Regions from separate parts of the Halanaerobium sehlinense genome, predicted to be linked through region 4. Evidence: riboswitches for the same ligand, from Rfam matches in the RefSeq annotation. Region 4 holds a riboswitch; each other region holds the start of a gene.
What was found. A riboswitch is a leader RNA that binds a small molecule or an ion and turns the genes downstream of it on or off. The one in region 4 is predicted to bind cyclic di-GMP.
Positions count from the first base shown of each region.

Region 1: linked by a shared signal. The riboswitch ahead of ACZ446_RS08070 (GspE/PulE family protein) and the one ahead of ACZ446_RS10870 (hypothetical protein) in region 4 are both predicted to bind cyclic di-GMP.
Region 2: linked by a shared signal. The riboswitch ahead of ACZ446_RS06730 (hypothetical protein) and the one ahead of ACZ446_RS10870 (hypothetical protein) in region 4 are both predicted to bind cyclic di-GMP.
Region 3: linked by a shared signal. The riboswitch ahead of ACZ446_RS00390 (methyl-accepting chemotaxis protein) and the one ahead of ACZ446_RS10870 (hypothetical protein) in region 4 are both predicted to bind cyclic di-GMP.

Region 1 covers NZ_AP042442.1:1,672,253-1,679,768, forward strand. The annotation lists gene ACZ446_RS08055 (prepilin-type N-terminal cleavage/methylation domain-containing protein) at 1-94, opposite strand, end outside; gene ACZ446_RS08060 (type II secretion system F family protein) at 183-1,427, opposite strand; gene ACZ446_RS08065 (type IV pilus twitching motility protein PilT) at 1,459-2,520, opposite strand; gene ACZ446_RS08070 (GspE/PulE family protein) at 2,544-4,244, opposite strand; cyclic di-GMP riboswitch class I at 4,434-4,517, opposite strand; gene ACZ446_RS08075 (shikimate dehydrogenase) at 4,586-5,482, opposite strand; gene ACZ446_RS08080 (Crp/Fnr family transcriptional regulator) at 5,614-6,306, opposite strand; gene ACZ446_RS08085 (Fur family transcriptional regulator) at 6,388-6,816, opposite strand; gene ACZ446_RS08090 (AbrB/MazE/SpoVT family DNA-binding domain-containing protein) at 7,018-7,272, shown strand; gene ACZ446_RS08095 (cell wall hydrolase) at 7,389-7,516, opposite strand, start outside.
Region 2 covers NZ_AP042442.1:1,401,325-1,408,840, forward strand. The annotation lists gene ACZ446_RS06720 (pyruvate carboxylase) at 1-1,062, shown strand, start outside; gene ACZ446_RS06725 (DUF4870 domain-containing protein) at 1,322-1,678, shown strand; gene ACZ446_RS06730 (hypothetical protein) at 1,761-2,012, opposite strand; cyclic di-GMP riboswitch class I at 2,055-2,129, opposite strand; gene ACZ446_RS06735 (hypothetical protein) at 2,287-2,757, shown strand; gene ACZ446_RS06740 (metallophosphoesterase family protein) at 2,772-4,091, shown strand; gene ACZ446_RS06745 (AAA family ATPase) at 4,092-6,959, shown strand; gene mgtE (magnesium transporter) at 7,033-7,516, shown strand, end outside.
Region 3 covers NZ_AP042442.1:76,318-83,833, forward strand. The annotation lists gene ACZ446_RS00380 (PAS domain S-box protein) at 1-996, shown strand, start outside; gene ACZ446_RS00385 (sensor domain-containing diguanylate cyclase) at 1,213-2,385, shown strand; cyclic di-GMP riboswitch class I at 2,479-2,564, shown strand; gene ACZ446_RS00390 (methyl-accepting chemotaxis protein) at 2,793-4,757, shown strand; gene ACZ446_RS00395 (PAS domain S-box protein) at 4,986-7,367, shown strand.
Region 4 covers NZ_AP042442.1:2,232,199-2,239,714, forward strand. The annotation lists gene ACZ446_RS10855 (LTA synthase family protein) at 1-939, opposite strand, end outside; gene ACZ446_RS10860 (MBL fold metallo-hydrolase) at 1,137-2,246, shown strand; gene ACZ446_RS10865 (DUF3006 domain-containing protein) at 2,335-2,553, shown strand; gene ACZ446_RS10870 (hypothetical protein) at 2,580-3,098, opposite strand; cyclic di-GMP riboswitch class I at 3,110-3,185, opposite strand; gene ACZ446_RS10875 (hypothetical protein) at 3,326-3,706, opposite strand; gene ACZ446_RS10880 (alkaline phosphatase) at 3,938-5,296, opposite strand; gene ACZ446_RS10885 (aldo/keto reductase) at 5,473-6,309, opposite strand; gene ACZ446_RS10890 (DUF2905 domain-containing protein) at 6,447-6,680, opposite strand; gene rihC (ribonucleoside hydrolase RihC) at 6,764-7,516, opposite strand, start outside.

The sequences.
Region 1 (7,516 bases), 560 kb from region 4:
TTGCGGCCAGTACACCAATAATAACAATAACAATTAATAATTCAATTAAAGTAAAACCTTCATTTCCACTAAAAATATCTCTTATTTTTTCCATTTTTTATTCCTCCTCATTTTGTTTAAAAAATAACTAAAATTTCAACTACAAGCTCTTGTTTTTAGTCCTTCACCCCCTTTTTTAAAGCTTAGAAATTACTGTAAATACTAAAGAGTGGTAAAATAATTGAAGCTACAATACCACCAACAACTACAGCTAAAATAATAATCATCACTGGCTCAATTAAAGAAATACTTCCTTCAATTGCATTCTCTACTTCCAGATCATAATAGTCGGATATTTTATTTAACATATCCTCTATATTACCACTTTCTTCTCCAACCCGAAGCATCTGAATTACCATTGGTGGAAATTCTCCACTCTGTCGAATTGGTTCTGAAAGTGTAGATCCCTCTCTAACTCTCATTCTGGTTTCTAATAAAACATCTGCAAAAACTTCATTGTCTACAACCTCTTCAATAACAGGCAGTGCATTAATAATATTAACTCCACTTTTAATTAAAAGTGCTAAAGTACTGGCAAATCTTGCTATTACAACTTTTCTAATTAAATCTCCTATAACAGGAATTTTTAATAATAACTTATCCTTATTTAATTTTCCTTTAGGAGTTTTAATATAAGTGCTCAGTAAAAATAACCCTGCTAATAAGATAATTAAAATTGCCCACCAGTAATTAGAGATAATATTACTAACAAAAATTAATATTTTTGTTGGAAGTGGAATCTCTCCTCCAAAATTAACCAGCATCTCTAAAATATTTGGCAGTACAAAACCCATCAAGATAAATACAGCTATAATAGCAACAATCACTATAACAACTGGATAATAAAGAGCAGATTTAACCTGTTTATTAATTTTATCCCGCTTCCGATAATACTCAACTAATTCAGATAAAACCTCATCTAAAACACCACCGGTTTCCCCGGCTTTTATTAGATGAATAAATAATTTAGGAAAATATTTAGGATGTTCTTTTAAAGCAGAAGATAATGTCTCTCCGGCCTCAACTCTTGCTAAAAGTTTTGCTAACATGTTTTTTTCCTGTTTAGAATTTGACTGCCTTTTAATTATAGTAATTGATCTAACAAGAGGTATTCCAGCTGCAACTAAAACAGAAAGTCTCTGAGCAAAATTTGCAAGCTCTGAAATTTTATATCCACCACCAAAAATATTAAACTCAGATAGATTTATATCCTTAGTTAGTCTTGATTCTTTTTGCTCTCCAGCACTTTCAACTGCTTTAATTGATACAGCATGTAAATTTTTTTCTCTTAATTGTTTAGCAGCATCTTCTCTGCTTACTGCTTCTAAATTCCCATTCAAAACCTGTCCTGACTGTCCACGAGCCTTATAACTATAAAGTTGAGCCATTTTGCACCTCCCTTAACTTAGAAGATTAAAACTAACGAAGTTTTTCATTAACATATTTAATATCATTACAGTAATGTAAAACTGATTCTCTTGATATTTTTCCCCGCTGATATAGTTTTAGAAGAGAATTATCCATAGTCATCATATTATAACGGCCGCCAGTTTGAATTGCCGAATAAATCTGATTAGTTTTACCTTCACGAATAATATTTCTGATAGCCGATGTCGCCATCATTATTTCAAAAGCTGCAACTCTTTCGCCCTGATCCCTGGTTGGAACTAACTGCTGGGCTATTACAGCACTGATCACTGAAGCAAGCTGTATTTTTATTTGATCCTGCTGAGCAGCTGGAAAAACATCAATAATCCTATCAATAGTTGCTGGTGCACTATTTGTATGCAATGTAGCCAGTACTAAATGTCCAGTTTCTGCAGCTTCTAGTGCAATCTGAATTGTCTCTAAATCTCTCATTTCTCCTACTAAAATCACATCAGGATCCTGTCTAAGACAGGCTCTTAATCCTTTTTTAAAATTATTAGTATCACTACCGACTTCTCGCTGATGAACAAGGCTTTTATTATGTTTATGAAGATATTCTATTGGATCTTCTAAAGTCATTATATGAGCCTGACGGTTTTGATTTATCTCATTAATTATCGCTGCTTGTGTTGTGGATTTACCACTCCCAGTTGGGCCAGTGCTTAAAACAAGCCCCATTCTTTGATAAGCAAATTTTTTAAAAATTTCAGGTAAATTCATTGAATCAATTGTTGGAACTTTGTTTGGAATAATTCTTAGTGCAATTCCAACACTTCCTCTTTGATGATAGGCGTTAACTCTAAATCTAGATGTACCAGGAATTCTATATGAAAAATCTAGTTCTCCTTTTTCTTTAAATTCTTTATACTGTTTATCATTCATCATTTTTTTTGCTAAATTTTCAGTATCTTCAACACTTACTTCTCCATTATACTTAGTATAGGGTTTAAGTTTTCCATTTTTTCTAATGTACGGAGGAGAAAATACTGTTAAATGAAGATCAGAAATCTGATCTTCTTGGGATACTATTTTTAATAGCTCTTCAAACTCCAATAACATCACTCCCCAATCCTACGTTAATATATAATCCTTTCAACTTCAGAAACATCTGTTTCTCCTGCTTTAATTTTTGCAATTCCATCTTCTTTTAAAGTTATCATTCCATTCTCTTTGGCATATTCACTAATCTTTTCTTTAGAAATATTATCACTTATCATTTCCTTAACCTTATTATCTATTTCAAAAATTTCTTGAATTGCTAAACGTCCATCATATCCAGTATTATTACATTTTTTGCAACCAACTGAAAAATATGCTTCTTCAATTTCTGGATCTCCTAAGTATTTTAAATCCGGTCTGTCCAGTTTTCTTTTTTCTTTACAGTGAGGACAGAGCCTCCTTACAAGTCTCTGAGCCACGACACCATTTAAAGAAGCAGCTACAAGATAGGGTGCTAGTCCCATATCAATCAATCGTGTAATTGAACTAACTGCATCATTTGTGTGTAAAGTACTAAAAACCAGATGCCCAGTCAAAGCAGAGCGAACTGCTATTTCTGCAGTTTCTTCATCTCTCATTTCTCCAATCATAATTATATCTGGATCCTGTCTTAAAATTGATCTCAGTGTTTTAGCAAAAGTTAATCCTGCTTTTACCTTAGCCTGAACCTGATTAATACCAGGAATTTGATATTCAACCGGATCTTCAATTGTAACCATATTAATTTTAGGACTATTAAGTTCATTTAAAGCTGCAAAAAGAGTTGTTGACTTTCCACTCCCAGTTGGTCCAGTTAATAACAGAACCCCATTTGGCTTTTTAATTAAATTTCCAAATTTAACTCTATTATAATCTGATAATCCTAAATTATCTAAATCTAAAAGATTCGTATTTCTCGCTAAAAGACGAATAACCACTTTTTCTCCTCTAACAGTAGGTAAGGTAGAAACACGCATATCTAAATTTTCCCCTTTGAAAATCATCTTGATTCGGCCATCCTGAGGAACACGATGTTCAGTAATATCTAGATTAGCAATAATTTTAATTCTTGAAACTAATGCTCTATGCGAAGATTTAGGTGCAGTCATTTCTTTTTTTAAAACACCATCTATTCTAAATCTAACTCTAATATTATTTTCTTCAGGCTCGATATGAATATCACTTGCACCTTTTTGATAGGCCTTAGAAATAATATAATTTGCCAATTTAATTATTGGTGCTTCATCAACCATCTCTCTTAGTTCAGCTTCTTCATATATTTCTTCGTTTTGGTTATCAGATACCTCTTCTACGTCATCTAAATTGAAATCTTCAAAAATATTAGAAATATCTATATCTTGATTACCATAAAGTCTGTCTATAGCTGAACGAATTTGATTAGGTGCTCCATAAAGTGGCTCAATTGTTAAATTGCTTAACATTTCTAAATCATCAATTGCTACTAAATCTGTTGGGTCTGCCATAACAACTTTTAGTTTACTCTCACCCTTTTTTTCAATCGGAACTGCTAAATATCTTCTAGCAATATTTTCAGGTATTAAATTTGAAAGCGAAGGATCAAAAAAGTATTTATCTAAATCTGCATGAGGAATTCCTCTTTGAAATTCTAAAACCTCAATTAGAGATTCTTCTCTAACATATCCAAGTTCAACTAAAACTTCACCAATTTTTTTGTCAGTATCCTTTAGCTTTTCTAAAGCCGAATCCAACTGTTCTCTAGTTATATATTCATGATCTAATAAAAGTTCTCCTAATTTTTTTCGATTCTTAAAAGCCAAATTATCACCTCACAATAAAAATTTTGTCGACTTTTGAAATATTTTGTAAATCTTTTTGCTGTTATAGTAAAATTCGACAGAGTTTTAATTTTTCCTGCAAAATTTTAATTAAATTTTAATCTTTTTGATAATTTAAGTTTATAAAGCAAAAAATTGCCATAAGTTGATTCACTTTGGCAATTTTACACCTGAGGCAAACATAACTATCATAGGTTTCCCCTTAGACTTATGTCTTTGCGTCACAGCCTTTAGACTGCTTTGCTTTTAATATTTAATTTATATTTTTTTTGTCTTAATTAAATTATAAAATAATTTTTTTTGAAAAACATTACCTAAAAGTATTATTTTTCGGTATCAGCTTCAATTTTAGTTACTGCTTCCTCTGCTATCTGATACCACTTTTTCTTGGGCGGCATTTCCTGGGTCCAGAGCTTAAATGAAGCCTCTGCCTGATAAATCAGAGTCGGCAGCCCGTTTCCAATCTGGGCTCCTCTTTTTTCTGCTTCTTTTAAAATTTCGGTCTTTAAAGGATTATAGACCAGATCGATTACCAGCTGTTCCTCGTGTAAATAATCTGGATTAATAACCAATTTATTCTTAATATTATTACTATACATCCCGACAGGGGTAGTATCAACTACCAAATCAGCCGCTTTTAGAGGTTCTGCATATTCCTGCTCTTCCAAACTGCAGAAATCAATATTTTGCTTAGGATTATCTTCTCTGAAAAGTCCTGCTAATTCTTCCGCATTTTCTACAGTCCGGTTAATTATAGTAATATCTGCTAAGTCAAGCTGAATCAGTGCTGCAATTACTGCTCTAGCTGCTCCGCCAGCTCCAATTACAACGGCTCTTTTATCTTTAGCTACAAAACCTGATTCTTCTACCTGACGCTGAAACCCAATCACATCAGTATTATAACCTGTTAAGCGCCCTCTTCTATTTAAAACAGTATTAACCGCTCCTGAGGCTCTTGCCAGAGAAGAAAATCCATTTAAGTAGGGAATTATGCTTTCCTTATAAGGAATTGTAACATTCCAGCCCGAGAAACCTAAGGTTTTTAAAGAATTAATATATTCCTCCAGGTTCTTTTCTTTTGTTTCCAGCATTAAATAAATTGCATTCAATCCTAAATCTCTAAATCCATTATTATGCAGGGATGGAGAAATTGAATGGCTTAAAGTTTTACCTAATAAACCATATAACTTTGTTTCACTATCTGGTATAAAAATACTCATCTTCTGCCTCCTAAAATCTTATAAATATTAGAATCTTATTAATTAAAAAGTTAAAACACGCTGGACTTAAATACCAGCGTGTCTGTTATGTATTTTCTCAGACCACTGGAATATTTAACTCCAGTTTTCAATTAAAATATTGTTTGAAGTCTTTCTCCCAGTGATTCGAAATCCTTAATTATAATTTTTCTTTTTTTAATGGTGATCATGCCGTCATCTATGAATTTATTCATCAGTTTGGTTACAGTCACCCGAGAGGAACCAATTAAATTGGCAATTTCCTGGTGAGTTAGAACCAGATCAATGACAGTTCCTTCATCAATTTCACGGCCAAAATCTTCTGCCAGGCGGGAAAGCAAACTGGCTAATCTGCCTGCAGCATCCTGAAACACCAATTCTCTCACCTGACTTGTTAAGAGGCGTGTTTTTTTGGATAGAGCCTCAATGATTTTAATTGCCAGAGAAGGTCTTTCGGTAATCAGCTTTTCCATCTCATTCCAGGGAATAATTAAAAGACGGGCATCATCCATTACCTCTGCTGTTAAAGGGTGAGGATCTTCGTCAAATAGTGATAACTCGCCAAAAATATCTCCCTCCTGCAGAATAGTTAAAACTTTTTCCTTACCTTCTGCTGAAAGCATGGAAAGTTTAACTTTACCATTAACTAAGAAATATAATTTTTTTACACTGTCATTTTCAAAAAAGATGACTTCATCTTTTTCGTAAAGTTTAGCATAAGAATTTTTGCATAATAATTCTAATTCTTCTGGATCAAGGTTTTGAAAAACAATTAAATCTTTTAAGCACTGTTTTGTTTCTTCCATATCTAAACCTACCTCTCTTTGGTTCTATATTATTATTATTCTCTATTAATGAATAAATTCCTTTTTTCTTAATAAATTTCTTTACTTACAATCTTTGCAATAACCATAAAATCTTAATTTATGTTCTGTAACCTTAAAATCATACTTGGCTTCCAGCTCTGATTCTAAATAATCTATATCTTCATCACTAAATTCTACCAGCCTGCCGCAGTTTTTACAGATCATATGGTGGTGATGTGATTCTTCTAAATATAATTCATAGATACGGGAATCTTCATTAAAATCATGGATATTTACTATTTCTAATTTATGCATTAATTCCAGGCTTCTATAAATAGTAGCCATTCCAATATCCTTATCTTTTTTCTTAACAGCTTCAAACAGATCCTCAGCTGTAAAGTGCCAGTTCTTGTTTTCCAGAATAGTTTCTAAAATAATTTCTCGCTGTCTGGTCAATTTATAATTATTTTCGGCTAATTTTCGCTTAAACTTTTCTTTTAAATTCTCCATAATTAACACCTCTTTTAAATGACTATTTACATTCTATCATAAATTTCCACAGATATTAATAATTTTTTTGAATTTTTCCGCTTGAATATCCATTTTTTACTTAAGAAAATAACTTTTGGCTATTGACTACGGGTCTATTTAATTATATAATGTAATAAATAGAAATATTTTGTCGAAATATGTTAAGAAAGGAGAATTAACATGAAATCTACTGGTATCGTCCGTAAAATTGATGATTTGGGTAGAATGGTAATTCCAATTGAGCTCAGAAAAACTATGAATATCAATAAAAAAGATCCTATGGAAATTTTTGTTGATGAAGAAAAAATTATTCTAAAAAAATATGAGCCAGCCTGCATATTCTGTGGTAGTGCAGATGACACTATAGAATATAAGGGTAGAACTATCTGTGGTGAGTGTATGGAGAATATGAAAGAACTACAGGCAGAAAAATAAAATTTTACCCAAATAACAAAAATTGGATAACAATCTCTTAAAAAAATAGCACCCTAACAGGTGCTATTCTTTTATTTAACTGTCATTTTTATTTTAAATATAATCTTTTTATATTCTTATCTTAAAAATACATGTCCACCAATTCTGGTTACAAAGTTTCTCTGGGATATCCAGGCTGTATTTGTAGCCACATCCGGATTATAGAAATAGATTGAACCCATTGTTGGATCATAACCTAATAAAG
Region 2 (7,516 bases), 830 kb from region 4:
ATGAATATTGAAGATATTCAGAAAATCTCAAATTACTGGGGTGCTGTTAGACCCGTTTATTCCCAGTTTGAATCTGAGTTAAAGTCAGGTACAGCCGAAATTTATAAATATGAAATCCCTGGAGGTCAGTATTCTAATTTAAAACCACAGGTAGAGAGTGTTGGTTTAGGTCACCGTTTCAAAGAATTTAAGGAAATGTACCGTAAGGTTAACTTTATGTTGGGTGATATACCAAAGGTTACTCCTTCTTCTAAAATGGTAGGAGATTTAGCAATCTTTATGGTTAAAAATGATCTGACACCAGATAATATCTGCGAAAAGGCCAAAAATATGGCTTTCCCGGATTCAGTTGAGGCTTACTTTAAAGGTATGCTTGGTCAGCCTCCTGGAGGTTTCCCGGAAGATATACAGGAGATCGTTCTTAAAGGGGAAGAACCGATTACAGTTAGGGCTGGAACTTTACTTGAGGATTATGATTTTGAGGCAGCTGCAGCTGAACTAAAATCAGAATATGATTTTGAACCAACTCAAAAGGACCTTTTAGCATATGCACTTTATCCAAAGGTCTATAAAGAATATTTAGATTACCTTGAAGAATATGGTGACCTCAGTCATATGGGTAGTGATGTATACTTCCATGCGCTACGTGAAGGTGAAACAAGTGAAATCAAAGTTGAAGAAGGTAAAACTTTAGTTGTCAAATTATTAGAGATTGGTAAAGTTGACGACCAGGGTTTCCGCAGACTTGCTTTTGAGGTAAATGGTTTTAGAAGAGAGATAAAAATCTATGATGAAGCAAGCACTGCCAAAGCTGATTCTGCGGTTAAGCAGATGGCTGATCCTAATAATGAAATGGAAATTGGAGCCAGTCTTCCCGGTAATATTGTTGAAATTTTAGTTGAAGAAGGGGAAGAAGTTGAAGAAAATCAGAGCTTAGTGATTATGGAAGCTATGAAGATGGAAACAAATATAACTGCTCCTGCAGCTGGTACAGTTGCAGCTATCCATGCTCAGGCAGGTCAGCAGCTTGAATCAGGAGAATTAATCTTAGAGTTAGAATAAATATAGACTTAGAATATATATAATAATCAGCTTAAAGTTTAGCTATAAAAGTTAACTAAACTTTTTGACTTAATTACCCGTCTGAATTCTCAAATTTAAAGAGAACAGGCGGGCTTTCTTATTTAAAATATTTACTGCTTTTTAAATTTGCTTGATTATGTTAAAATAAGATTAGAAGAACTTAATTAAAATTTATAAACTAAAGCTGAGAAAGAAAGGGGGAAGAGATATTATCTAATCAGATAATTATCTCAAATTTATGTATCACAAAAAAACCAGTCTCGGTCTTGATGAAAATATCGAGTCAATTTTAGCCTATGCAGGTATCTGGGTTACGGGTTTGATTTTTCTATTTATTGAAAAGAAAAACAATCATGTTCGTTTCCATGCGATGCAGTCATTAATCACCTTTTTTTCCTTGTTTATAGCTTCTTCTTTAATTTTAGTAATTCCGGTAATTGGGGTTATGATTTCTTCTTTAATAACTTTTGTTGGAACTATTCTCTGGTTTTTACTGATGTATAAAGCCTACAATGGTGAAGTATTTAAGCTGCCTTTTATAGGTGATTTAGCAGAGGAATTAACTTTTGGTGAAAGTTTTAAAGAAAAAAATTAGCTAACTAAAATTATAATTTCAAATAAAAAATTAGTAATAAAAAAAGCCTGTAGAAATTAAATCTCTACAGGCTGCTTAAATTTTATTTAATTTTTTTCAGCTGTCCAGGGGGTAAATCACTTTCATCTGTATCATTTTCCTTTGGATCTCCAGGTGGCTGTGGATCAAGTCCATTACCAACACCATTATTACCCTTTTCTTTTGTAGGTGGATCTGGTTCTTCAGGGTCTTCTGGGTCATCGATCGGATCTATTATTGCCAGTACAGAGAGAGTTAAACTAAATACAAGAACCAAAACCAAAAAAACTGCCAGTAAACGATTCCAGCTTTTCATAAGATAACCTCCTTTTTATAGACCATAAAATTAAGGAGAAGATCTGGCAGCCTGGCGGCCCTAAAAGGGTCCATAGCTTTGCGAGACATTTTTGCAAATGTTTTGCTTTTTGGATGCTCCTTCATATATATAATTATATTACTAAGATTAATATTAGTCAATAATTTTAATTCTAAATTATAAAATATTTTACAGGATTTGATTACTTAATATAGAAATATTATTAAGAGGCTAGATCTGCTTTTAAATAAATACTAAAATAAAAAAGGGGATAATGATGCATAAACCATCTAAAAGATTTGTTTATTTTACGATTCGTTTCATTCTTGTCCATGTTTTAATTTATATTTTCATAGGGGTTATTTTTAAAAACTTTGAAAATTATGTTGTCTCATTTACTAATATTGATGCTTATTACGATTTTAAAGCATCAGAACCTGAACTTTTTAGGATAGCATCAGTTTTTCAAATTTTTAGAGGTGCTATTTTTGCCTTTATTTTATATCCCTTTTATGACAATATTATTAAAAGTGATTATGCCTGGCAAAAATTATTTTTTATAATCTGGGGTTTTTCCTTTATAGGAGCAGCTGCTCCCATACCGGGTTCAATTGAAGGCTTAATTTACACCAATACTACCTTAGTTGAACATGGAATTGCATTAGTTAAATATACAGTAGAAATCTTTGTTTTTTCCTGGTTTTTTGTAAAATGGGAAAATAGAACTGAAAGAGACTACAGTTAAATTTGGAGGCAGTAATGGCAAAAAATATTAAATTTATTCATACAGCAGATATACACTTAGGCAAAAAATTAAGCTGCAATATTCCCTCTGAAACTCAGGTGGATAAAGTTTTATTTGATGCAACTGAGCAGGCTTTTCAAAATTTAGTTGAACTGGCAGTGACAGAAAATGTTGATTTTATCTTAATTGCAGGAGATCTTTATGACAGAGAAGCCAGATCAATTAAATCCAGTCATTTCTTTTTAGAGCAGGCTGAAATCTTAAATAAAAATGACATTAAAATATTTGTTATTTCTGGCAACCATGATCCAGCAGGGATAGAAAATGAAGTTTTTGAGCTGCCTGAAAATGTTAAATATTTTTCAAGTGATAATGTGGAAAGCTATGAATTTTTAAAGAACGGAAAGTTAGCAGCCAGAATTTTAGGGCAGTCTTACAGACAAAAATTCGAGAATAGAACAATGTATAATTATTATACAGCACCGGACAATTCAGTCTTTAATATTGCTCTCCTGCATACTGCTTTAAATAAGGATAATAACCGTTATGTACCTGTAACTAAAAGTGAGCTGTTGACTAAAAATGAAATACATTATTGGGCTTTGGGACATATTCATCAATATCAAAAGCTCAATCATAAACCATCAATAAATTTTTCTGGTACTCTGCAGGCTCATGATATTAGTGAAGAAGGTAATAAAGGAGCTCTTTTAATAGAAGTTGATTCTAATTTAAAAGTTAAAGAAAAGTTTATTCCACTGGCTCCTGTTGTTTTCAAAAAAATCGAAATTGATTTAGAAAAATATGAAGAACTTGATAATATTAGTCAGCTGCTGCAGCTTTTAAAGATCAGATTGGACAAATCTATCGAAAATCTTAGACTGAAAAACGAGTCTCAAACTTTTAAGACTAAGGCTGTGATAGTTCGATTATATATTAAGGGTAGAACTGGAATTCATCGACATCTAGATGCTAATCGAGATGAGCTTGAAGAAACACTTTTAAAAGATATCAGAAGCAGATTTAGAGGAGAAAGTCCAAATCTCTGGCTGCATTCTTTAGTTTTTAGAACTACAGCTCCTATAAAGAATTTAGAAGAGCTTAAAAAAAGCAGTGAACTTTACCAAAATATTGACCAGTTAATAAATGATATTTTAACCGATCCAGAATTAAAAAGGGAATTAGCTGCTGAGTGGGGTCAGATCTGGCAGGGAGATCAGAATCCCGAAGATAGGGAAAATCATAAATTTTTTGCGGATCAAAAAATACGGGCAGATATTTTAGAAGAAGCAGAAAAGATAATTATATCTGAATTAATAGAAGGCGGAGATTAAATGTTTTATAAAAATATTTATATTCGTGATTTTGGAATATTTAATAACCAAAATTTAGAGGATATTTCTAATAACCTGGTTGTAATTGGTGGTCATAATAGAGCCGGCAAGAGCAGCTTTTTAAAACTTTTGCGCCATCTACCATTTGGTCTGCCACAGAATAAGTCAATTCCTCCAGCCAGCAATCAATATTATATTGAGGCTGAAATTGAGAGAGATTATAGAAATTACAGCTTGTATTTAGAGGGTTATGCTGCCCCTAAGATTTTAGATGAAAAACAAAATAAAGTCAAAGCTCCAGAACTTTTTAATTACTTAGACCAGCTGAGCTACCAACAACTTTTTACTATTACCCTTGACGAACTGCAGCAGTTATCTAAAATTGCAAAAGGTAAAAAGAGAGAAAAACGCTTATACTCAATTCTTCTTGGTGCTGGTCTGTCAGAATTAGTTAAAGTTCCAGAGTTGGCAGATAAATATTATAATTATGCTAAAAATATAGGAGGTACTCTTGGTGATCCTTCAGTTGCTTCATTTAAGCCCTATTTTAAAGAAATTGAGGAAGCTGAGTCATTAAGAGATCAGGCATTATTAGAGATTAAAGAGTTTAATCAAAAAAAAGAAGAATTGAAAGTTTCAAAAGATAAACTGGAAACAGTAGATAAAGAAATAACTGAAAGTGAAAATCAAATTTTCCTGCTTGATCTGCTCAAAAATAATTATCCTACTCTTACAAAAATAGAGAATTTACAGGTTGAAATAGAGCAGTCATCAGTTAAGGAAAATGAAGAATATCTGGAACTTGAGCAAATTGAAAGTTATCAGCAAAAACTTGTTTCAATAAAAAACAAAATGAAATCTAATAAAAATGATTTATATAAGTCAATAAAAGCTAATAAATTAGATGATTTTCTAGAATTTATAAAAAATAATAGCTCCAAAATAAATAATCAGCAGCAAAAAATTGACCTGATTAATGAAAAAATAAAAAATTTAAAAAAACAAAAGAACAAAATTAGTAATGAATATCAGACTTTAACTCTAGAACTAGAAAATCTAAATTACAGCTGGCAGCAGCCCTTAATAAAGCTTGATAAAATAAATTTGGATTTAATTGAAACAGAAAAGTTTAATGATAATTTAAGCAGAAATGAAAGTTTAAAGACAGCAGTAAATAATATAAAAGGAGAAATTGATAAATTAGATGCTGAAGTAAAAAATATTAAAGCTAATATAAATGACTATGACTATAAAAGTCCTGCTTCAATTTTAAAAAATACTTATTATGGTTTAGCTTTATCAATTCTGGTTTTGAGCTCTTCTTTTATTATAAGTTACAGCCAAATTAAATATTTTTCTCTATTAATTGCCGGCTTTGTTTTCATTTATTATAGTTCTTATTATAAAAGTTCTAAATTGGAAAAAGAAAAAGCTGATAAATTAGAAATAGAGCTCACCCAGAAGAAGAATAAATTGAATTCGTATCGAAAGCAGCTTACAGAAAAAACTAAGGAACTAAAAAAAGTCCAAAATAATTTAATTAATTATGCTAATTTATTAGGAATAAAAAATGTTGAAGCTGATGAAAATTTAAATTATTTAAGATCATATTTTTTAGAAATTAAGGATAAAAAAAGAAGATATAAAAAGCTAAAAATAGAAGAAGAGGAGAAATTTAAACTTAAAGATGAAATACTGTTTGAATTAAGAGAAATATATGATTTAATTAAAGAGGCAGCTGATTACTTCAATGATCAACTTGACCTTAGTGCTGCTGCAGAAACTGAAACTGTTGATTTAATTTCTAAGTCTCAATTTTTGTTTAAAGATCTGAATCAATTGTCTAAAATAAAACAATCTGCTGAAGAATATTTGGAAAAAGAAAAAGAATTTGAGCTTTTACAAAGTGAGATTTTAGATTTTTTAGGTGATTTAGAAAGCGAAAAAAAGCTGGAATTGCGCCTGGAGCTTTACCGCCAAAAAGCAGAATCGGCAGCTGATTACCAAAAAATAAAAAAAGATTATGATAAGCAAAAGTCTCAAATAGAACATATTCTTTTAGCCTCAGATAAAACAAAAAAAATTCTAAATGAAAAAGATTCTGATGAAACATATTATCAACTTTTTCTAAACTTATATCATGATTTTTCCTCAGCTGATGCAGTCGAAGCAGAAAAGAAATCACGTGAAAAAGAGCTTCAGTTATTAAAAAAGAAAAAAGAGAGTTTAGAAGAAAAAATAACTACTTTGAAAAATAAAATAGAGGCACTTTCCAGCTCAACAAAGATCGAAAACGCGCAATTGAAGCTTAATCAGGCCCAGAATAATTTAGAAAAAAAAGCTCAGAGATATGCTGTAAATAAAAGTGTTTATTTTATTTTAAAGAAATTAAGAAAGCGAATGGTAGAAAAAGCAGAAGAAAAATTATTAAAACCCGCTGCAAATATTTTAGCTGAAATTACTGATAATTACTATAAAAAATTAGAAACTGGTTCTGATCTAGAAGAATCAGAATTTCAGGCAGTTACTGAAAACGGTAAAAAATTTAACAGCGTAGAACAGTTAAGCCGGGGTAGTTTAGAACAGCTATTTTTAGCAGTTAGAATTAGCAGAATTAAGGAAATAAAACCTCATTTACCAATTATATTGGATGATTCCTTAGTTAATTTTGACAGTAAACACTTATATAATACGGCTGAAATAATTTCTAATTTAGCTAAGACAAATCAAATTTTTGTTTTAAGCTGTCATCCTCATTTAATTAAGTATATCAGTGAAATATCAGATTCAGCTCAATACTGGAAACTAGATTCTGGAAACTTTGAATTAAGTGACAGTCAGGAATTAATTTCTCATTTAAGTCTTTAATTCTAATTATATGACAATATAATTAATAAATTCTGCAGAACTAACACTAATTTTGTTAGAAAGAGGTGATCAGATGGAGAAAAAAATTGAAAACATCAAAGAAGAAATTAATAATTATTTAAATCAGTCAAAGAATATTCAAGAAGACTGGATCGAGGACAATCACCCGATAGATATTGCTGAAGCCTTATCTGAATTAGAAGCTTCAGAGATAAACAACTTTACTAAATTACTGGAAACTGAAGATCTTGCAGATATCTTTGAAGAATCTGAAAAAGAACTTCAGATTGATATTTTAAAATGCAAGACTTCACAAGAAATTATAGAGATTTTTTCTCATATGGCAGCTGATGATATAACTGATATATTAGGCTTACTGCCAATCCAGAAGCGAAAAGAATTACTGCGACATATGAAACAGGATGATGCTTTAGTAGTCAGAAACCTGCTGGGATATGATAAAGAGTCTGCTGGTGGAATTATGACCACTGAATATCTTCTTTTAAATAAAAATTTAACCACAACCGCAGCTTTGAAAAAGTTAAAAAATATTGCAC
Region 3 (7,516 bases), 700 kb from region 4:
CCTAATGAACATGAAAATTACTGGCTGACAAAAGATGGAGAAGAAAAATTGATTCTATGGTCCAATAATATTATTTTAAATAGTGAGAATAAGATAAAATATATTGTAGCAACAGGTATTGATATAACTGAAAGAAAGATTCAAGAAGAAAAACTTAAAGAACAAAAAGCATACTTTGAACAGCTCTTTAATAATTCAACAGAGGCAATAGTTCTTTTAAATAAAAGTCATCGGGTAATTAAGGTTAACAAAAAATTTGAATCTTTATTTGGATTTAAACAGTCAGAGCTTTTAAACAAGAATGTTGATGACTTTATCCTACCGGAAGAGTTATCAAAATCGGGCAAAAAATATACTGAGGATGTTAAAAAAGGAAAAAAAGTTGAGGCCGAAAGTATAAGAAAAACAAAAAATGGTGATAGGATTAATATTCATCTGCAGGGCTTTCCAATTAAATTAGAAAATGGTCAGATTGGAATATATGGATTGTATAGAGACATAACTGAGAGGAAAAAGAAGGAAAAGCAGATAGAATATCTTTCTTTTCATGATGAAATGACCGGTTTATACAACAGAAGATATTTTGAAAATGAATTAAAAAGATTAAGTTCTTCCCGTCAGCATCCACTAACAATTGTGATTGGAGATTTGGATGGACTCAAAAAAATAAATGATAATTATGGGCATAAAAAGGGTGATGAATATCTAATTAATACAGCAGAAGTATTGAAAAAAACTGCCAGAACAGAAGATATAATTGCCCGCATAGGCGGCGATGAATTTGCTATGATTTTACCCATGACCAATTATCAAGAAGCAAAAAGTTTTTGCCAGAGACTACAGAAAAATATTAATCAATTTAATAAAGATAGAGACTTAGAAAAACCTTTATCAATTTCATTTGGGTTTGAAGTTATGATAGACGAAAGCAGCAGTTTAGATAAAATTTTTAACAAAGCAGATCAGAATATGTATCTAAACAAGGGCAGAAAGTAGTTTCATTATAGTAAATGTCGATGACTGGAAAATTAATTTAATTCGAAATTTATTTGATTAAATTAAAATGCTTCCCCCCTTTTTAAACTTTACCCTTATTAAGCTGAGTGATATAATAAACTTTAGATTATTATTTCATAAAATTTTTAGAAGGTGATTAAAGTGCTTTGTGACACACCGTGTTTTCTTAATTCTCTAGCATATAAGAGTGTGATTTTGAATAAAGATCTAGAAATAATTTTTATAAATGATGATTGGAAGAAATATGTTTCAAAAATCGAAAAGAATATAAAGAACAATAGTGTAGGCTTAAACTATATAAAACTTATTAAAAAAATCAAAAATGTCTCTGCAGAAATAATTTCAGATATTAAATCCGGGATTAAAGCTGTTATTGAAAATAGGGAAAATAAGTTTGAGCTAGAATATCCGGATGGTTTACTTAAAGAGGATGCCTGGTTTAAACTGATAGTAACGCCCTTTGCTGCGGGAGTATTAATTATGCATGAAAATATTACTGAAAGAAAAAATGCTGAATTGGCTTTAAAAACCAAGGAAAAACAATATAAAAAAATCTTCAATAGTGCTCCAATTGGGATGCTGGTTGAAGATTCAGAAGGTAATATTCTGGAAGTTAACGAGGAATTATGTGAAATGACTGGTTTCAGTAAAGATGAATTAGTAGGAGATAATATTTTTAATAAGTTAGTTACTGAAGAGCGAATTGAACAGGCCAAAAAACATATCGATACCATTTTAGGAGGAGAGGACTTAGAGTTTAATCTTGATAATATTAATAAAAATGGAGAGCATTATTATACTCATTTTAAGGAAACTAAGATTAAACTGCCTGATAGAGGAACTGGTATTTTATCGATGCAGGTAGATTTAACAAAGCTACGAATTAAAGAAAAGAAGCTTGAGTACTTAAGTTATAATGATCAGCTAACCGGACTATACAATAGAGCTTATTTTGATCAGGAGTTAAAGAGGCTTAATAATAAAGATGAGCTGCCATTAAGCATGTTAGTTATTGATGTAAATGGTCTGAAGATGATCAATGATGTTTACGGTCATTTAGCTGGAGATAAATTAATAAAAAAAGCAGCAGAGGTGCTTAGGTCAAGCTTGAGAGAAGGAGATGTTTTAGCTAGATTTGGCGGTGATGAGTTTGCAATTATTCTTCCCCAAACTTCTAAAAAAAATGCTGAGAAAATTGTAAAAAGAATTAGGGAAGAAAGCAAGAAGATTGATGTTGAGGGGAATAAACTTTCTTTTGGGATTGGTTTAGCAGTTAAAAGCAATTCTAAACAAGATATTAAGGAAATATTTAATAAAGCTGATAAGAATATGTATGAAGATAAATTATTGAAGAAAAATAATTTATAAATAGTTGATTGTCGAAAAAAGTTAAATTTTGTCTCAAAATTAGTGTTTTATTTTGTAAAAGTATGTTATATAATTAACATATAATTAATTTTATTAAATATTTGGCAAAATCATTGAAAAATGATGACGCAAAGCTATGGGTCTAAGGAAATTAAGTCTATGACTGCCAGGTTGCCTGTGATAAAAATGTTACAGTACTGAATAAATACTACGCAATTAAGCGAGAAGTATTTATTTTTTTATTAATAAAGGAAAATTATTACTTTTATTAATAAAGATTGTTAATAAGGCGGCCTAACAATTTCTTGACTTTAAAACTTTTTACTTGGAAAAGATGATTAGACTTTTAGCTTTGTCTCAAGTGTTTTATTAATTAATTAATTAAAACATGACAAGGGGAGAGTAAAATGTTTAAAAGCTTAAAAGGGAAAATGGTTCTTATCATTGCAGTTATGATCTTGGTTTTGATGGCTGGTACCTCTATTGCATTTAACTATTTTATTAGTGATCTTATCCAAAGTTCGACAGCTAACAGCTCATTGAACAGTGCGGAACAGAATGCACAGATTATTTTCGAATGGCTTTCTGGCTTAGAAACTCAAGTAGAAGACTTTTCAAATACAGAAAAAATTAAATCTATGAACTGGCTAGAGCAGTCTGAATTCTTATCGCAGATTAACAACCCAAATATAGAATCTATTTTAATTGTTGATACTAATGGTGCTGGAAATATCTTGAATGGGGGTAGTATTGACATTAGTGATCGCTTATACTTTCAAGAAGTATTATTAACCAAGGAGACAGCTATCTCTATTCCTATGACAAGTAGAATTTCTGGTGAAAAAGTTATTGTTATTGCGGCCCCAATAATTGATAATAATAATCTGCTTGGAGTAATGGGAGCTACAGTAAAAAGTGAGTATTTACAGACTTTAATTAAAAATATGGAGATTGATGGTTTTGGTTATGGATGGATCATTGATCAAGAAAAAAGAACAATAGCTCATCCAGATGAACAGTATATAGGTAATACAGATGTTTTAACAGGTCAGACCGAACTTCAAAACTTAACAGATAGAATGATAGAAGGTGGGTCTGGAACTGGAGAATATACATATACTGGAGTGGAAAAAGAATTGGCTTATGCTCCAGTTGGGATTGGAGGTTGGGTTGTAGCTATGACAGCAGATGAGAGTGATGTTTTAGCAGAATTGGTTACTTCCAGGAACATGAGTATTTTGATTGCTGTTATTGCTGTAATCATAGGTATGATTACAACTTATTTTATAGCCAGATATATTGCCAATCCAATTTTAAAAGCAGTCTCTATGGCTAATGAAATTTCAAAAGGTAATTTGGCACTTGATGATGTTAAAATAGATAGAGATGATGAAATAGGAACTTTAGCTTCTTCCTTGAATAAAATGAAAGAAAATTTAAATGAGATAATTACTAAAGTTACAGAAATTGCTGAGAATCTTTCAGCTTCAAGTGAAGAACTTTCAGCCTCAGGTGAAGAAGTAGCAACTGCAGCAACCCAGGTTGGTCAGTCTATTCAGCAGGTTGCATCTGGAGCAGAAGAACAGTCAGCTCAGGTCGAAGAGACAACAAGCAAAATTGATGAACTGATAGATCAGATTCAAAATGTAACTCTGATGTCAAGAGATATGGAAGACCAGGCAGATAAGGTTATGAATAATATTGCAGACGGTAATGATTCAATAGAAAACTCTGTTGAACAGATAGAAAATGTTAGGGGTAATACTAAAGAGGTAGCAGGAACAATAAATAATTTGGGAGATTTATCAAATGAAATTGGAGAAATTGTGGAGTTAATTAACAATATCGCTGCTCAAACTAATCTTTTAGCTTTGAATGCTGCTATAGAAGCTGCCAGAGCAGGAGAAGCTGGAAGAGGGTTTTCTGTTGTTGCTGACGAGATAAGACAGTTAGCAGAAGAATCAGAAGATGCTACAAACCAGATTGGCGGCCTGGTAAAAGAGATTCAAAATGGAGTTGGAGCTGCAGTTAATCGGATGGATGCTACCGAAGAAGTAGTAAATGGCAGTGTTTATGCGATTAGAAATACTGGTAAGTCTTTTGAAGAAATTAATTCAGCAGCTGTAAGATTAAGAGATTTAATTGAAAATATTAATGATCGCTCAGAAAGAGTAAGTTCAAATGGTAAAGATGTTGAAGCAACAATTAGAGAAATAGCTTCGGTTAGTGAAGAAGCAGCCAGTAATGCAGAAGAGGTAGCAGCTGCCAGTGAGGAACAGAGTGCTTCTACTGAAGAAATTGTGAATGCCTCAGAAGACTTAACAAAAATGGCTGTTGATTTAACAGAAGTGATCAATAAATTTAACTTGTAAGTCTTAGCTATATAAACTTTATTAATACATTTTAGAGACCAAACCTTTTTAATAAGGTATGGTCTCTAAAAATATAGTCAGCTAACTTAATTTAATAAATTAAAGCAATAAATGATTTTTAATGGATATAAAGAATTAGTTAATAGTAAAGTTGTTGCCTTAAATAGTTTTTTATTAGAATGTAAAACAAAAATAAGAAAAGAAAGATTAAAAAGGGAGTGTTAATCAGTGAGTGATAATGACAGTAGTATATATAAGAATATGTCAGAAGAATATTTTGATTTTCTTGATAAGGCTCCTATAGGAATTTTTAGAACTACCTTCAATGATAAAATTGAGTATATTAACTCCAGCATGGCAGAAATGCTGGGAGCTAAAGATGTTGAGCAAATTTTAAAAGAATACAAATATCTTAGCAAAGATTTTTATGTTGATTCGAAAAAAAGGCAGAAACTTTTAGAGAAATTAAAAAAAGACAATGAAATCAAAAATTTTGAGTACCAGGCTTATAAAATTGATGGTAAAAAATTATGGGTAAGCATGAATGCAAAAGTAGTTTCTGTTAACAACAGTGGTGATACTAAAATCGAGGGTTTTGTTATTGATATTACAGATAGAAAAGAAAAGGAAATAGAGCTAAGAGATCAAAAAGAGGAGCTTGCTTCATCAAACGAACAGCTTTCTGTATTTAATGAGGAAGTTATGGCAATGAATGAGGAGCTGGAACAGTCATTTGAAGAAATAAACTTACTTAATCAAAGATTTGTAAATATGGTTCAACTTGTATCAAATATTGAAAATAAAACTTATATTAGTGAGGAAGAATTCTTTTCTGACCTGTTAGAACATGCTATTGAAATTGCACCTGAAGCAGACTATGGTAAAATGGTTATTATAAATGAAAATGATAAATATAAGTTTACAGATGCTGTAGGTCATGACATTGAATTGTTAAAAGAGTTAGAAATAGAAAAAGATTTACTTTATAATTATAAGGGTAAGAAAATCTATAATACTAAAGATTATTTTCTGAATTTAAATAAGATGGAAAAACCTCAACGAGAGATCTTAAAAAAAGCTTTAAAACCAATTAAAGATTCGCTTTATATAAATATTACTGTTGACAGCCAGGTAGTTGGTAGGTTAGCTCTTGATATTAAAAAAAATAGCAGTGGTGAATTCAGTGATATCACTCGTAAGATTATAGAGTCTTTTTCCACACTGGCTTCTGCGTTTTTTGCATTCAAAAGATTTGATAATTTACAGACCAATTTCACCAGGGAATTAATAACTTCTATCATTAAAATCATGGAGATGTATGATCTATATACAAAGGGACATTCAGAAAATGTAGCAGAAATAGCTTCGGCAATTGCCAAAGAGATGGATCTCCCCAAAAAGACAGTTAAAAACACTTATTGGGCAGGTCTTGTCCATGATATTGGTAAGTTATTAGTGCCTTTGGATATCATAAATAAAAATGGTAAATTAACTGATAGCGAGTATAAATTAATAAAAAAACATCCAGTTTGGGGTAGTGAAGCTTTATCTGATTCAGGGTCCTTAACTCCCATTTCAGAATACATTTTATACCATCATGAAAAATGGGATGGAAGTGGCTATCCAGAAGGGATTTCAGGAGAAGAAATTCCCATAATATCTCAAATCTTAGCTGTAGCTGATGCCTGGGATGCAATGCTATCTAAAAGGGCATATCGAAAACCTCTAAGCATAGAAGAAGCGTTGCTTGAGCTGCATCAAAATAAAGGAAGTCAATTTTCCCCACGGGTAGTCGAGGCTTTTGTTAAGATAATAAAAGATAATAAAGTTGATAAACTAAGAAAAGAAGTTTTAGAAAATGAAATAAACACTTCTGGAAATAAAAAATATTTACTAGGTAAAAAAGAATATTTTGAAGATTTATTTAAGCAGTCAAATGAAGGAATAGTAATTTTGGATGCAAACTTTAATATTCTTAGGGTAAATGATTATTTCATTGAGATGTTCGAATATAGCAAAAAAGATCTAATAGGCAATAATATTAAGAAGATTGTTCCAGAAACAAAAATACTAGAGACTAAAAACTATATAAACAGGTTAAGTAATGGAGAAAAGGTCATTTCCAGAACTATAAGAGAGAAAGATAATAAACAAAAAATTGAAGTTTCTATCCAAGCTTTTCCTATTTTTTTAGAAGGTAAAAATGCTGGTTATTATGTTATTTATCGTGATATAAGCGAACTTGAAAATACAAAAAGGAAATATAAAAATATTAAAGACAGATATAAGGCACTTTTTGAAAATGAAATTACAGCTATGTTGATTATTGATCCTGATAGTGGTGATATTGTTGATGCTAATCCTGCAGCTGTATATTTTTATGGTTGGAGCAAAGATGAATTGACTTCAATGAAAATAACAGATATAAATATTTTAAGTGGAGAAGAAGTTATAAAAGAAATGAAAGAAGCCAGAGAAAAAGAAAAAAATTATTTTAATTTCAAACATAAAATAGTTAATGGAAATATTAAAGATGTAGAGGTTTACAGTCAACCTATACTTTTTGAAGAGAAAGAATACCTTTATTCTATAATTCATGATTTTAAATAGAAAAACATTATCTTTACAATCAGTATAATTTTAAATACGACAATAGGAGGTTCTAAATTGTTGGGTTAATCATATTCACAAAGAAGATAAAGAGGTTAAATTATTTTAATTGATTTAAAACCTCATCCGATCAGGATTAAAAATCTTGA
Region 4 (7,516 bases):
CGAAGTTAAAGTTGACAAATCAGCATCAAAGCTGCCGTTAACCTTTTGCGCATAAAAATTTTCAAAATAAAGACTTTCTCCTTTTAAACCATTTAAAAAAGGTGTAACCTGCTTACCCTGCTGTTCATAATCAATTATTTTAGCATCAAGTGATTCAACCTGAATTAAAATAACATTTGTATCCTGCGGCAGAGTTTTAAAAGTGCTTAACTGTTTTTGTTTTTGATAATATGGTACATCTTCTAATTCAGGTCTTGGTTTTTCTTCACTGCGGGTAAAATAACTATAAGCTTCCATTGTATATAAAGGAAGAATTCCATAAACGGTAGCCAGATAAGAGCTGCCAGATTGATAAAGTGCAGCTGGACTTAGATCCCCCATAATCAGACTGCCTGCAAAAACCTGAATCAATAAAAGCATAACAACTACAGCAAAAATTGTTAAATTTTTATTAGATAAACTATTAAAAGAACGATCCCATAATCCCATTTCAGTAATTGATTTTAAGTCAGGTAGTGAATTAAAACCAAACAAACCCAAAAGAGCAAGGTCCAGAATTATAATCAAATCTCTAAATTTAAAAATATGAGTAAACAAAACCTGGTACATCGAGAAAGTTCCAGTTCCCTCTCCTGCCGAAAGGTCGCTAATACTCAAAAAGTTACCGAAATAGCGATTATACCAGTAATTAACGACAAAGAAAAATGAAAAAAGAAAGAGCATGAAAAACAACCTCTGTCTTATCTTTTTTGAAATAAGCAGAGGCTCTATAAATTTCAGGTAAAAAGTTACAAAAAATAAATTTCTAATTGTTAGTGCTGTCAGTGAAGGAGCATAAAAAATCTGCAGCATCAAATAATTGTATTTTATTATAAATGCCAGAAAAAGTATTAGAGATAAATACTGCAGTCTTTTTTCTAATTTATAATTATCAAACACTTATACTCCTCCCAGGTTTTTGGCATAATATCTTTTCGCTATAATCATATCAGATAATTAATTCAATGAAAAGTAATTTTTTAACACATAAAATAAAAGGATTTTAAGTTAAAATCTAGAAGTTGTATAATATATAGAAATGAATTCTTTCAGTTAAAAACACTCTAATTTAATAACAGATACAGAAAGGAAAAATTATGGACAAAAAAAAGATTATATTTTTAGCCTTATCAGCAGTAATTTTACTGCTTTTTTCTCTAAGCTTCAATACAACAGCTCAAAACCTAAAAGTTCATTTTATAGATGTTGGCCAGGGTGATTCGATTTTGATTGAAGAACCAGGGGGGCATAATATTTTAGTTGATGGTGGTGATCGAGCAGATATAGTGGCCGCTCAAATAATTAATTATCTAAAAAATCGAAACATCAAAAAGCTGGATTATATAATTAGCACTCATCCTCATGCTGATCATATCGGAGGACTGGTAGATATTATAGACAGTTTTGAGGTCACTGCTGTCCTTGACAGTGGTAAAGTCCACAGCTCTAAAACTTATGAAGATTATTTAATCAAAATAGATCAGGAAAATATTAATTTTGATACCCCTCGTCAGGGAGATAAATTAAATATTGGAGATATTAAAATTCACTTTCTACACCCAGACCAAAATCTTGATCAGTACGATTTAAATAATTCTTCGCTGGTTTTTCTCTTGAAATATGGTCAGCAAAGCTTCTTATTTACAGGAGATATTGAAAAGGAAGTAGAAAAAGAATTGTTAAGAAAAAATCCAAATCTAAAAGCTGATATAATCAAGGTTCCTCATCACGGTAGTGATACTTCTAGCTCAGCAGCCTGGGTAAAAAGTTTAAAGCCAAAAACTGCAGTAATTCAAGTTGGCTCTGATAACAATTATGATCACCCAAAAGCAAAAATAATTAAACTGTACCAAAGCACAGGAGCCAATCTATTTAGAAATGATTTAAATGGAAACATTGTAATTACAGCTGATGGTAGAAACCATACCGTAAAAACAGAAAGAATTTCAGATAATATAATAGCTGGAGCAGAATTTGATTCAAAAAGTAATAATGCCCCAAAAACAGAAACAGCATTGATCAATATTAATACAGCTGAGGCGGCTGTTTTAGATAAGCTCTGGGGAATTGGACCAGCAACAGCTAAGAAAATTATAAAATATCGAAGTGAACATGGTCCTTTTGAAAAACTTGAAGAAATCAAAAAAATTAATGGTATTGATGATTATAAATTTGATCGCTGGCAGGATAAAATAACTATCAATTAACTTATTTGGATGGTGGGGATAACTAATGTTAAATAATTAGAGAAATTAATCTAGATATCAATAACTACTAAATAGGAGGAATGATCAAATGAAAGTAACAGTTGATAAAATTGAAAATGGAAAAGCAAGACTTTTAATTCGACCTCAGGAAAAAGAAGATTTTTTTCTACCAGTATCAGAACTTCCAGCAGCTGCAGAAGAAGGAAGCATCTTAGAAATCAGTTTCAAATTAAAAGAAGATGAAAAAAAAGCTGCCGAAAAAAGAGTGGGCAGCCTTTTAGATAAGTTAAAAAAGAAACAGAGCTGATATCAGCTCTGTTTTTCTCAGTTATTTTAATATAAAATTGGTTCTATACTAAATCTTAAATCAAAACCTAAATTATTCCTTCCAATTTTCACTTTAGGTCTATGATCTAAAATATATTTCAGATCAAAACTTATTTTTTGAATACCTTGTCTTCCTAGAAATTTAGCAGTAGTTGAATTTAGTTTTTGCCATTCTAGATTACTTTGATCACTCTTTTTGATCATTAATTCGGAATAGATATTTCTATTATTCAATCGTAAATTCCAGTCTGCATTACTAAAAACTTCAATCACCAAAGCATCTTCAACAATTATTTCTCCAGCCTCTTTATAATTATCTATTAAAAATTTATCATTAAAATTCTTAAGCTCAACAATATTAACTTTTTGAAAAGGCGGTATTGCTGCACTTACAGAAGCATTTTTTTCAATTTGTAAATCTTCACCACTAATAGATTCTGCAAAAACGACTATAGAAAAAAGACTTAAAGCCAAAATTAATAAAACAATAATCTTTAAAATGCTTGCTTCTAAATTAAATTTCATTATTTCCTCCTTTTAGCAGCCGGCTATCTCATATTGAGATCCTCAGCTTTGTGTCCTTACCTCACGATAAGTTTACCTTTTATAAAAGAAGCTATTAAATTCTTTTATTAGCTTATATTATATATAATAAAATTCTTATTAGCAATCTTTATTTTGCTAAAATATCACTTAATTCTCTAGCAAATCAAATGAACAAAAATAGGCTGATTAAGGCCTACTAAATTAGATTATTTTTGAATAATAACAGCTTTATTATTACTGCCTCTTTGTTTAATCACAGCATTATCACGATCAGAAAACTGCTTGATCACTGCTCTATTGCTTTCTCCAATTTGAGTTATAGAAGCACTATTCAAATTACCATTCTGTACAATTAAAGCACTATTTCCGCTGCCAATTTGCTTAACAGAAGCTTTATTATCCGCTTCACTATTTATTTCAGTCTGATTTTCCATTTCTGAATCCCAAGAATTTTGAATTGAGTAGCCTAATCCACTAAATTCTTTTTGAAAACTCTTTTCCCAGCTGCTTTTAGGTTGAGCTGCTGCCGCTGTACTAATTCCTAAAAACAATAACAGTGAAATCATTAAAACAAAATATTTTTTCATTATAAACCCCTTAATTAAATTATTCAAATTCTCTTTTCAAGTCAATTTTTAGATAACGAACTAGTTTAATTATAACAGAACGAGTCAGATTAGTGAAGATAAAATTAAAAATTATTGTTTTGAGCAGTTAAATTAATAGTCTCATAAAAAAATGATGGTAAGTTTTTTATAACCTACCACCATTTATTAAATCTATTTAATTATTACTATTTAATTTTTGTTTTTAGCTGTTTATGGGCGCATTGATTCAAATAGCAGTTTAGAGAATTCAGTATTCTGCATCATACCATTAAATGCTTCTGCACCTTCACCATAAGCAAATACTGGGACTGAGTTAAGAGTATGCCCCCCAGTAGAAGAATTAGCTCTAATATAAGTGTTAACTACTCCTGCCTGATACTCATTAGCTATGATTGAACCAATTTCATATCCTACAAGATATGAATACTTAATATTTCCTTCATCATCAAGAATTAGTTCATTGAATCTAGCAACTTCTGCATCAGTTAAAGAGATATCAGCATATTCTTCAAAAACAGACTTAACACTTGCTGCAGTATAACCCTTACCATTTTCTTTTCTAGTCATTTGAGAAGCCATATATTCTGGAGAAACATCGATATTCATTAAAGCTTCTTTATTAATTGGCTCAGTTACAGAAAACCCTAAAGTTTCATGGTCTGCAGTTACAATTACTAAAGTATCTCCATTCTCTTTAGCAAAATCAACTGCTGCTTTTACACCTTTGTCAAAATCAAGAGTTTCTGCTACAACACCAGGAACATCTGCTGCGTGTGCTGCATGATCAATACGAGCTCCCTCTGCCATTAAGAAAAATCCATCTTCATCTTCAGATAGGACTTCAATTGCTTTTCTTGTCATGGCTTCAAATGAAGGTTCTTGTGACCCAAGATCATCACGGTCATTAATATAGTTCATATAAGATTCATTAAAGAGCCCCAGCAGCTTTCCATCCATTGCAATAACTTTTTCTAACTGAGTTTTATCAGAAACATACTGATAACCCTCTTTCTTTGCCTTAGCAATCAAGTCTTCTCCTGCTTCTTCTTCCATGAAATCTTCACGGCCACCACCGAGCATTACATCTACACCATTTGCAATAGCCTGTTTAGCAATTGCTCCACCCATGCCTCTATCTTCAACTGAGGCGATAAAAGCAGCTGGTGTTGCGTCAGTTACCATATTTGTACTGATAACTCCTGTAGCTTTGTTTCTAACCTGAGCAAAGTCTAAGACCGAATCCAGTTCTGCACCATTTTTGTTCATGGCAATTGCACCATTATAAACCTTGCGGCCTGTTGCCATTGCAGTACCAGCTGCAGCTGAATCTGTTACACCTTCTGTAGAGCTGGTCATCATTATACCTGTTTCAGGCAGTTTCATTAATTCCAGTTCATGATCCTTGCCACCGGCGAAATAACGGGCCATATCAATCTGACCAATACCCATACCATCACCAATTAAGAGAATGACGTTTTTTACTTCAGCCTGTGCTGCTCCAGTAAAAGCCAGAGCTAAAACTAAAAACAAAGTCATACCCAGCATTAATTTTCTTGATTTTTTAAACATAAATCTAAATTCCTCCTTTAAATTTTTGTTTGTCAGACGACTGATGTCTGTCTATTTAATACTATTCAATACAAGTTATTGAAGTCCTTCTTTTTTTCTGATTTTTTTGTGAATTGCAAAAAAATAGGTACCCTGCATTTTCACAGGATACCCAGGTTAAACTTAGATTTTCAAATTTAAGAACTAATTCCATAAGTGTCATCATCTAGATTTATCATATATATTCGCTTGTGCTGATCAATATTATCAATTTTTGCTATATCATCTGCTGCAAGTTCCCAGTCAAATAGATCTAAATTCTCTTTGATATGACCTTCACTTTTTGACTTAGGCAGTGGAACAATACCTTTTTGAAGTTCCCACTTTAAAACAACTTGAGCTGGCGATTTATCATATTTATCAGCTAATTCTACAATTGTTTCATCTTTTAAAACTTCTGTTCTGGCCAGTGGAGCTGAGGCCTCTACAACTATATCATTCTGCTGACAGAGTTCCAGTAGTTCTTTTTGCTCTTTTTGATATAACCAGGGATGTATTTCGATTTGGTTTACAGTAATTGGTACCGGAGTGATTTTTAAAGCAAAATTCAACTGATAAGCTGAAAAGTTGCTGACTCCTATGTTTTTTACCAGACCCTGATCACGAAGATATTTCATCGCCTGTAAAGTTTCTCTTAGTGAAATAGCTGGATTAGGCCAGTGAATTAAATATAAATCAAGATAGTCTGTTCCTAATTTTTTTAAAGAACGCTTACAGGCCTTGATAACGCTTTCATAATTTAAGTTAGAAGGCAGCACTTTCGAAGTTATAAATAACTCTTCCCGATCATAATTCTTTAAAAATTCACCAATTCCAGCTTCATTATGGTAGCCTTCAGCTGTGTCAATGTGGTTATAACCTGATTTTACTGCAATTTCTACCTTTTCTCCCACATTCTCTTCAGCAATGTCCCATGTACCATAAGCGATAACTGGAATTTCATCACCTGTTTTTAATTTTCTAGTTGGAATCATATTTTTATTCCTCCTTTGAATTTTATCTCAAATAAAATTGTTAGACTATCCACTTTAATATAATTAAAGATTTAAGAACAAAATCCTTTTTTTAATTTTTTTGCCTGCACTATTCAACTCTTTTTGGTCAACAAAGCTCAACTAAAAAAATATAAAATAATCTTGATTATTATACTTAAAATAAGACTCAGGACAAGCATTGTAGCCATTGGAAAATAAAAAGTAAAATTTTTGTGCTCTACTTTTAGATCACCAGGTAAATTACCAAACCAGGAAAGTGAAGCTCCACCAAAGTAGATTACTGCTCCAATTAAAGCTATTACAACAGCTGCTATTATCAATAATAGACCAATAGTTTTATATTCTTCCATCTACCAGAACTCCCTCCTTTTAACTTTTAAAATGAGATAAAAATATCATATTTTCTCATAAAATTTCCTGTTTTAACATACATTTATTTAAGCTTCTTGATTTCAGCCATTACCCAGTCTCTAAACTCTTTTTGATCAATTTCAACAGCCAGTTTCACATTTTTTTCATCTGTATACCTTGCTGCTAAATCAGCTACCGTAGCACCAGCGGCAGGACCATCTAGAGCAACTTCTAAATGAGTTTCCTGAAATTCAAAAATATCAGGCCGTAATAGATAACAAATAGTGCAGATATCATGCATCATTAAACCAGTCTTTTTTAGATCACCACCCCGATAATGGGTAAATAATGAATAGAGCATTTCACCCGCCTCGCCCAGCTCTTTTATTGCTTCAATATCTTTTTTATTTAAAAGCGCCCTGGAGGTTACTCTAAGTCCAAAAATAGTAACTTTAAGTCCAGAATTAACTACCATTTGAGCAGCATGTGGATCAACCTTTATATTAAATTCAGCTGCAGAATTAGTATTGCCCCCAACTGTTGAGCCACCCATAATTACAACTTCTTCAATTTTTGCTTTGACTTCTGGGTACATTGTTAAAAGTAAAGCTGCATTTGTGAGAGGACCAATAGTAACTAAAGTAATCTTATTTTCAGCAGCTAAAATTCTATTTTTTATCTCTAGAACAGCATGTTCAGGCAGCAGCTTACGGCTGCTTTCTGGAAAATCATAACCACTCATTCCTGTTTCCCCATGAAACTGACTTGCATCCTCATAGTCTCTTAAAAGAGGTATTGAATTCCCAGCTGCCAGCGGAATATCCTTCGCAAAAAA